DNA from 2 places in the Rhizobium sp. ERR 1071 genome. Region 1 is predicted to be linked to the other one. Evidence: predicted binding sites of a transcription regulator. Region 1 holds the regulator's gene; the other holds the start of a gene.
What was found. Region 1 encodes LexA, which represses DNA repair genes until DNA is damaged. Its sites were predicted from a motif close to TGTTCNNNNTGTGTTCNG; they were not measured.
Positions count from the first base shown of each region.

Region 2: a site for LexA is predicted at 2,144-2,161, ahead of FBZ99_RS11365 (PA0069 family radical SAM protein). Genes of this name have one in related genera too.

Region 1 is NZ_VITM01000001.1:442,315-446,516, forward strand. It holds gene kdsA (3-deoxy-8-phosphooctulonate synthase) at 1-404, opposite strand, end outside; gene FBZ99_RS02225 (VOC family protein) at 401-1,288, opposite strand; gene lexA (transcriptional repressor LexA) at 1,708-2,430, shown strand; gene FBZ99_RS02235 (ComEC/Rec2 family competence protein) at 2,411-4,202, opposite strand, start outside.
Region 2 is NZ_VITM01000003.1:253,536-257,737, forward strand. It holds gene FBZ99_RS11345 (4-(cytidine 5'-diphospho)-2-C-methyl-D-erythritol kinase) at 1-299, shown strand, start outside; gene moaB (molybdenum cofactor biosynthesis protein B) at 299-853, shown strand; gene FBZ99_RS11355 (hypothetical protein) at 885-1,193, opposite strand; gene FBZ99_RS11360 (glycosyl transferase) at 1,472-1,990, opposite strand; gene FBZ99_RS11365 (PA0069 family radical SAM protein) at 2,231-3,388, shown strand; gene FBZ99_RS11370 (ribonuclease HII) at 3,494-4,153, shown strand; gene FBZ99_RS11375 (phosphotransferase) at 4,158-4,202, opposite strand, start outside.

The DNA.
Region 1 (4,202 bases):
TTGGCGGCTGCAACCAAAAGATCGGTCTGGCGCGACAGAAAAGCAGGGATCTGCAGGATATCGACCGTCTTGGAAACGATGGCGCACTGCTCTTCCGTATGGATATCGGTCAGAACCGGAAAGCCATATTCCTTCTTCAGGTCTTCAAAGACTTCCAGCGCCTTTTCCAGGCCGATGCCACGCTTGCCTGACAGCGATGTGCGGTTCGCCTTGTCGAAGGAGGACTTGTAGACAAGGCCGATGCCCAGCTTGCCGCAGAGTTCCTTCAGGACGCCGGCAACCATGAACGCATGGTCGCGGCTTTCCATCTGGCAGGGGCCGGCAATCAGCGACAGCTTTGCAGTATTGGAAAAGAGGACCTTGGAGGCACCCTCGCCGACGGTGACTTCCGAATTCGTGCTCATATTATCTCCTCAAAGGCGAACAATGCGCCCTGACCGGGTGCCAACCTCGCCAATAGACGATTGTTCTTACGCGTATAGGTGACGCCGTTAGCAGTGAAATGCGACGATGTCACGGAAAGATCGCGCGTTTTGAAAAGGATTGCACGTGCTCTGAGCCCCGGATCATTCGTGCGAACAGGTAGATCATAGAATGCCTCCATTCCTTCCGGCGTCAAAATCTCCAGATCGGCATTGGCAGCCTTGATCGTCAGGCCAAAGGAATGCTCCATAATGCGCGGGCCACCGACAAGCTCCTCGAAGAAGCCGCGATAGGCCGCCGGCTTCGGCGCGCAAAGCGCTACCCGCGCGATACCAGTCACGCCGTTTTCGTGACGCTCGAGCACACTGCGGTCAGCCGGCAGCGGATTGATGCGCTGACAGCAGAAAGCGAGAAAATCCGGCGCGCGCAGATCGGCGGCGAAGGCAAGACGAAAACCGGCCGTGGTTTCCGTTCCATCCGGCATCTTCATCGGACGGGAGAAATCCAGCATTCGCCCCGCCGAAATCGCAGCCGCTTTGAAACGCTTATCATCCGCCACCGCATCATCCGTACCGAACACCACTGCCGAAAAGCCATTTTCGCCCACCCGGAAGCGATAGGCTTGATCGCGGGCAACAAAAACATTGCCATCCATGATGCTCTTCTCGCACTGCTCCGCAGACGCGACGCCCAGAGGTTCGAGATAGGTTTTATCGGCAAGGAAGACGCAGGCATTCTGCGTGCCAAAGGGATGGCGCGCATCTGGAGCCACTGTAAAACCGAGCTTGCCGAGGCGCTCGCGTGCCAAAGCGATATCGACGGTCGGCAGCACGAGATGATCCAGCGGATGCGGAGACGAAATCATGGCTTCTCCTGTTTGCTTGCCGAAGCAGATTTGCGCCCATCCCCCGCGCAATTCAAGATGGAAGCATGGAACACCCGGAGCACACGACATGGATCGAAGGCAATCTCGCAAACGTGATTGCTGATTCTCTGCCATGGCTGGCTCATGCAGCCGCGCGGCACGTTCATCCAAATGCTCGGCGCACGGGCTGAACGACAAAGTCGCGGAAGCGAGTAGAGCGGCATTTTTCTTATTTTTCCGTAAGTTAACGGAGACATAGCGCGCCGATGTTCCGAGCCGATCCATTCGCAAATGGCAATTATTTAACTGACCTCACAAGGCTTTACCGAAATTTAAGTACTTGCGGAACACATATGGAACATATAGTGTCCGTTCTGGATTTGTTTCGCAGCTTTTCTTGATTCTGGGGTTCCAAGACGATGTTGACGCGCAAGCAGCAGGAACTGCTTCTCTTCATTCACGAACGCATGAAGGAATCCGGTGTTCCACCATCCTTCGACGAGATGAAGGATGCATTGGATCTGGCATCGAAATCCGGTATTCATCGCCTGATCACGGCGCTGGAGGAGCGGGGCTTTATCCGCCGGCTGCCGAACCGGGCCAGAGCGCTCGAAGTCATCAAGCTTCCCGACGCCTATAATCCGAGCCTGCAGCAGCGCCGCGGCTTTTCTCCGAGCGTTATCGAAGGCAGCCTCGGAAAGCCGCAGCCCGTTGCCCCGCCCGCTCCGTCGAAGGTGGCAAATGACGATCACAATGGCTCGGCGTCGGTGCCCGTAATGGGCCGGATCGCTGCCGGTGTTCCGATTTCTGCCATCCAGAACAATACGCACGACATCACTGTTCCCGCCGACATGCTCGGCTCCGGCGAACATTATGCGCTTGAAGTTCGTGGGGATTCGATGATCGATGCCGGCATCTTCGACGGCGATACGGTCATCATCCGCAATTCGACGACGGCCAATCCCGGCGACATCGTCGTGGCGCTGGTCGATGACGAAGAGGCGACACTGAAGCGCTTCCGTCGCAAGGGTGCTTCCATCGCGCTTGAGGCTGCAAACCCGGCATACGAAACCCGCATCTTCGGACCGGATCGCGTGAAGGTCCAAGGCAAGCTCGTTGGCCTTATTCGCCGCTATCACTGACCGGTGAATTGTCGATGGCGGGTGACGTGGGCGCAATTGGCGCGTCGAATTTGCCGGTGCGCCAATCGTAGGTTCGATGCCTGGTCCAGGGACGCTGCGGGTTCTCGAATGCGGTTGAGAGGATGGGCTTGTCTCCGGTAAGCACCATTTCGATGGAGCCGGTTTTGCGCAATGTCGCACCGGTTATGAGCATCGCTCCGGAACGGCAATGGTCGAGCCGTAGCCGGATTGGCGTCACGATAATGTTCCCCGTGTCGCAAGCCGCAGGCAGGTAGGCCGCGTTTTCGATAGTGACCAATATCGCGCCGTTTTCAAGCATGGCCGCGCACCATGCTCCTTTCTGGCAGGCGAAACTGCCTTGCATGGTGCGGTCCAAGGCTTCTTCCATTGCGATACGGACCGCCTTCTGTTCTTCACTGTTCAATCGCTTATAACGATCTGCCTTGCCGATTTGTGGAAGTCGGCTGTCAGCCGGGAGCATGGTCGGAGGCTGATGGTCCGCCGCAACCAGTGCCTTTTGCCATTGTTCGAAAATGAAGGCCTGCGGTCTCTCGCGATTGGTCGCGAGTATATCGTCCTGGCGCAATGCGACCAGGACGCCATCTTCGGAGATCATCAGGTCGGGTTTCGGTACGCCAGATCCGAATGCCGCCAAGCCCATGGACAAGAGCGATAATAGCAGGCCCAGATGGCGAAGCCGGGTCCGCAATATGCTCATGATCAGGAAGCCGATAATGAATGTGGGCATCAGCCAGGCCGGCTGGCGACCGAAGGTAATGTCACCTCCCCAACCAGCTACGGTTCTTGCGATCATGATAACGAGTTCCAGTCCCTCTCCGGTGACTTTCCAGAAAGGCCCGTCGAGACCGAGCGGCATGAGCAGCATCGCCATCATCCCGAACGGCATAACGATGAAAGAAACGACGGGCATTGCCGCAAGGTTGGCGGCGAGCCCATATGTCGCCAACCGGTGAAAATGCTCGATCGAGAAGATAGCGGTCGATGCGCCACCGATGAACGAGGTCGACGTCACGCCTGCGAAGAAACGTGTGACGAACAATAGCGGACTTAGTACACGAAGGCGCGGCAGGATGTTTTCACGATGCCGCCGCCGTTTCCAGAGCGAATAGCCCGACACCAGCGCCAGCGTTGCGGCATAGGACATCTGGAAGCTCGGGCCGAGCACTTGCGACGGCGACAGTACAAGAATGACAATGGCAGAAAGTGCGACGTTGCGCAGACTGATCGATGGCCGATCGAAAAGCACGGCCACGAGCATGATCGCCATCATGATGAAGGCACGCTCGGCGGATACGCCGAAGCCGGAGATGAGATAATAGGCCGTTACAGTGAGAAGCGCGCCGAGGGCTGCGAACTTCTTGGTCGGCCAGGCCTGCGCGACACCGGGAAACAGGCTGAACAAGTAGCGTAGGCCGATGTAGAAAATGCCGGCCGACAACGCCATGTTCAGACCGGAAATTGCAATGATATGGGTCAGACCGGCAATTCTCAGCGCTTCGGTCGTATCCTTGGAGATTGCGCGTCTCTCATCGGTGACAAGCGCTGCGGCAAAGGCGCCGGTATCTCCCGGCAAGGTTTGCCTGATCCTGTCGCCTATGCTGTTGCGCAGGCCAGCGAGCCAGATATCGGCCGCATCCAATAAGGAGCCGGCCGCGTTATCACCGGATGGCGACAGTAATTCCGGTGTTCCGTAGGCAAAGCCGTTCGCACCGATACCGTTGAAATAAGAACTGAAGGCGAAATCATTGAGA
Region 2 (4,202 bases), on a different contig from region 1:
ATCCGCCGCTCTTGTTTCCATCACAGATGCCGCAGGGACACGGCGAATGGATCGACACGATCAAGACCCTGCGCAACGATCTGGAACCGCCGGCACGCTCGATCTGCGGTGAGATTTCAGCGCTCTCCGGCCTGATCGAAAGCCAGGGGCCGATCATGACGCGCATGTCCGGTTCCGGTGCGACGTGCTTCGGTATTTTCAACGATATCGAACAGGCGACGGCCGCCGCCGCTTCGCTTCACAGGCAGCGGCCGGACTGGTATTTCCAGGTAACCGAAACGATCGCGGGAGAGGCATGATGGCAGCGTTAGGCAACGAAAGATCCTTCATTCCCGTCGGCATCGCCGTGCTGACCGTTTCCGATACACGCACGCTCGCTGACGATAAATCCGGCGATACGCTGGTTGCCCGCATTGCAGAGGCGGGTCACAGGCTTGCCGCCCGCGCCATCGTGCCAGACGACAAGGAGCGCATCCGCGCGCAGGTGGAAGCCTGGACGAAGGACGATGCGATTGATGTGGTGATTACCACCGGCGGGACTGGCTTTACCGGCCGCGATGTCACGCCCGAGGCGCTGGAGCCGCTGTTCGAGAAGCGGATGGATGGGTTTTCCGAGGTCTTCCATCGCATTTCCTACGACAAGATCGGCACGGCGACGATCCAGTCACGGGCCACCGGCGGTGTGGTCAATGCCACCTTCATTTTCGTACTGCCGGGTTCGCCTGGCGCCTGCAAGGATGCATGGGACGGCATCTTGAAGGCGCAACTCGACTATCGCCACATGCCCTGCAATTTCGTGGAGATCATGCCGCGCCTCGACGAGCATCTAAAGCGCGGCGCCGGCTCGAGATAGGTCTTCTGCTCAACGCGATATTGCGCGTCGATCATGCCTTCGGCAGAACAGGAATTGATTCCCAAGAATCGCCGGTGAGAATGATGCAGCTCCGGCCGGATACGTCGCTCATCAGCAGTGTCCAGTTGCCGCTCTCGGCGGCGTAGATCTCAACAATCGTGCTCTGATCGAGCTTGCCGACGGCCGAAAGCTTTTCCGAAAGATGGTCGCCAAGAAACGCGACGATATCGACGCGTTGAGCGCAGGCCAAGGTCACCTGAGCGGCGGCAATGCCGGGGAAAAGAGTTGCACTTGCAACGAAGATCGTTGTCATGAGGCGGTAGAGCATCGTGCGTTTCATAACGCACCTCCTTTCGCCGAAATCCCGGCAGAAAAGGAGAGTTCCGCTGACCAGTTCCGCCTGATATCGGCATCTTCATGGTCGGCCGCCTGACGCGACACGCATAAGGTGCCGCCACATGCAAATTATCGCAGCTATTCGCGCGTTTACAAATGGAATCTGCGGAACGCTAGAGCAGTTCCAGCAAAAGTGCGAAGCGATTTTGCGTCCGGAGCTGCGTAAAAACAAAAAGATGGAGCGTTTTTGCAATTCGAAGAAATGCGGAAATGCTCTAGGCCCTATCGCGCCGCGCGTGCCACCCAGGACGGAATGAGCTCGCTTGAAAGCCGTCGGCCCTTCTGTCCCTTGGCGAACTCCGCCAGCCCCATGCCCGACCTGGCGACGGCGATCGCCTGGTGCTTGGAAAGCAGCAACCCCAGTTCCAGCGGCGCCGTACGACGGCCGATTCGCTTCAGAAACGGGCGACGATAGCCGCGCGATGCTGTAAAGCGCGCCGGCACCTTGTTCAGCGAGACATATTCGGCGATCTCATCGATCCAGCCGGCTTGCGGCCGTGCGCCCGGCTCGATCAGCAGCAACCATTCGCCCCTCGCAGACCGCAATATATCCTTGATATCCCACTGCGAATAAAAGCGGCAGCCGGCGGCATCGGCCACCTTCGATGTGCCGTCCCTGGAACCGTGATCAAGCACGACCACGTCGCTGACCAGCCCTTCGACCGCTCCTGCCACCAATGCCGCCAATGTCTGCGCCAGCTCGGGTTCGTGATCCTGGCATTCGATGATGACCGTCAACATTGCCCATTTATAGAGCGGCGCATAATTTATTGCCAGCACCTAACCCTCAGGCTCGAGCGTTTAAGAAAAGCATCATAAGCGGCCGAAATTCTCACGGCCGGCGCCGCCGAATACCTCCCGTGAATGAGATGGAAAATGACGGTCGCGGATTTTTGTTCTTGCAATGTTCTCATTTGTCGGATAGGAATTTAATCATCTTAGACGCGGCATGCGATGGCATGAGCCGCCCTGGAGCTACCGATGAACGAGCAGTCCCTTGCAGGGCAGGCCGCTTTCGCGCCTGCCAACACGGCAGATGTTGCCAATGCTTTGATCGCCGATGCCGGTCTCAGGGTCGACGTCGAGCGCCGGCGTGGGCGCGGCGCCGGATTGAACCCGAGCGGCCGGTTCGAGCCGCAGCAGCGCGAAGCTTTCGACGACGGCTGGCAAAGCTGGGAAGAGTTGCCGCCATTCAAAACCGAAGTGCAGGTGGAGAAGCCGCGCACGGCCATTACCCGCAACGAATCCCCCGATATTCCCTTCGACCGATCAATCAATCCTTATCGCGGCTGCGAGCACGGCTGCATCTATTGCTTCGCACGGCCGACGCATGCCTATATGGGACTGTCGGCGGGGCTGGATTTCGAATCGAAGCTCTTTGCCAAGCCGGATGCCGCCAAACTTCTGGAGCGTGAGCTGGCAAAGCCCGGCTACAAGCCGCGGGTGATTGCCATCGGCACCAATACCGACCCCTATCAGCCGATCGAGAAGGAATGGCGGATCATGCGCCAGATTCTCGAAGTGCTGAACCGGGCGAACCATCCGGTTGCCATCGTCACCAAGTCGGCGCTGATCATGCGCGATATCGACATTCTGAAAGAGATGGCCGCCAAGAACCTGGTGCGCGTAGGCCTGTCGGTGACGACACTCGACCGCAAGCTCGCGCGCACCATGGAGCCGCGAGCCGCGACGCCGCCGCGGCGGCTGGAGGCGATCCAGGCTTTGAGCGAGGCGGGGATCCGCACCTCGATCATGGTGGCACCAATCATTCCAGCGCTCAACGACCATGAGATCGAGCGTATCCTCGACGCCGGCAAGGCGGCCGGTGCGCTGGAGGCAAGCTATGTCATCCTGCGGCTGCCGCTGGAAGTAAGCCCGCTCTTCCGCGACTGGCTGCTGCAGCATTATCCGGATCGCTATCGTCACGTCATGTCGCTGATCCGCTCGATGCGCGGTGGCAAGGATTACGATGCCGAATTCGGCAAGCGCATGAAGGGTGCCGGACCCTATGCCTGGCAGATCAGCCGCCGTTTCGAGATGGCGACCCGCCGGCTCGCGCTCACACGCCGCAATATTGCGCTACGCGACGACCTGTTCGTGCCGCCGGATGGCAGCGGCGTGCAGCTGTCGCTGCTCTGACGATCCCTGCGGGTTTTCCCTGTACCCGCTGGAAAAGCCCCTGGCTTCGCCGCCATGATCCACCGGGGGCTTGCAGGAGATCGGGTGGTGTGCGAGCTTCGCCGCATGTCACGCCGTGCACCACCCGATTCTCCAATGCTGTTCGAGGATGTTCCGCTCGTCCCCACTTTCGAGCTGGAACTGATTGCGCGCCGTGCCGGCCATTGGCCGGTTGCCGGGGCCGATGAGGCAGGCCGAGGCCCACTTGCCGGACCGGTCGTGGCGGCCGCCGTCATTCTCGATCCAGAGCGTATCCCGAACGGGCTAAACGATTCCAAACAGCTGACAGCCGCCAGACGTGAGGAACTGTTCGTCGAAATCCTGGCGACGGCAACCGTGTCCATCGCCTCGTCGAGTGCCGGCCGTATCGACACGACCGATATTCGCAAGGCAAGCCTCGATGCGATGCGCCGTGCCATTTGCGGGCTTGCCGTGCCGGCGAGCTATGTGTTGACCGATGGGCTCGACGTGCCTGTTGGGCTCGCCTGCCCAGGAAAAGCCGTGGTCAAAGGTGATGCGCGCTCCTTCTCCATTGCTGCCGCTTCGATCGTGGCCAAGGTGACACGCGACAGAATGATGGCGCGTGCTGGTGTCGTTTTTCCGGCCTATGGTTTCGCGGCCCATGCCGGCTATGGCACGGCGCAGCATCGTGCAGGTATCGAGGAGCATGGTCCCTGCCCGCTGCACCGCATGAGCTTTCGCCCCTTGCGCAAAGAGGTCATCTAAGCACTCAGCCCGTCAGCCCCGCGGCGATTTCAGCCGACCGCTTTCTGAT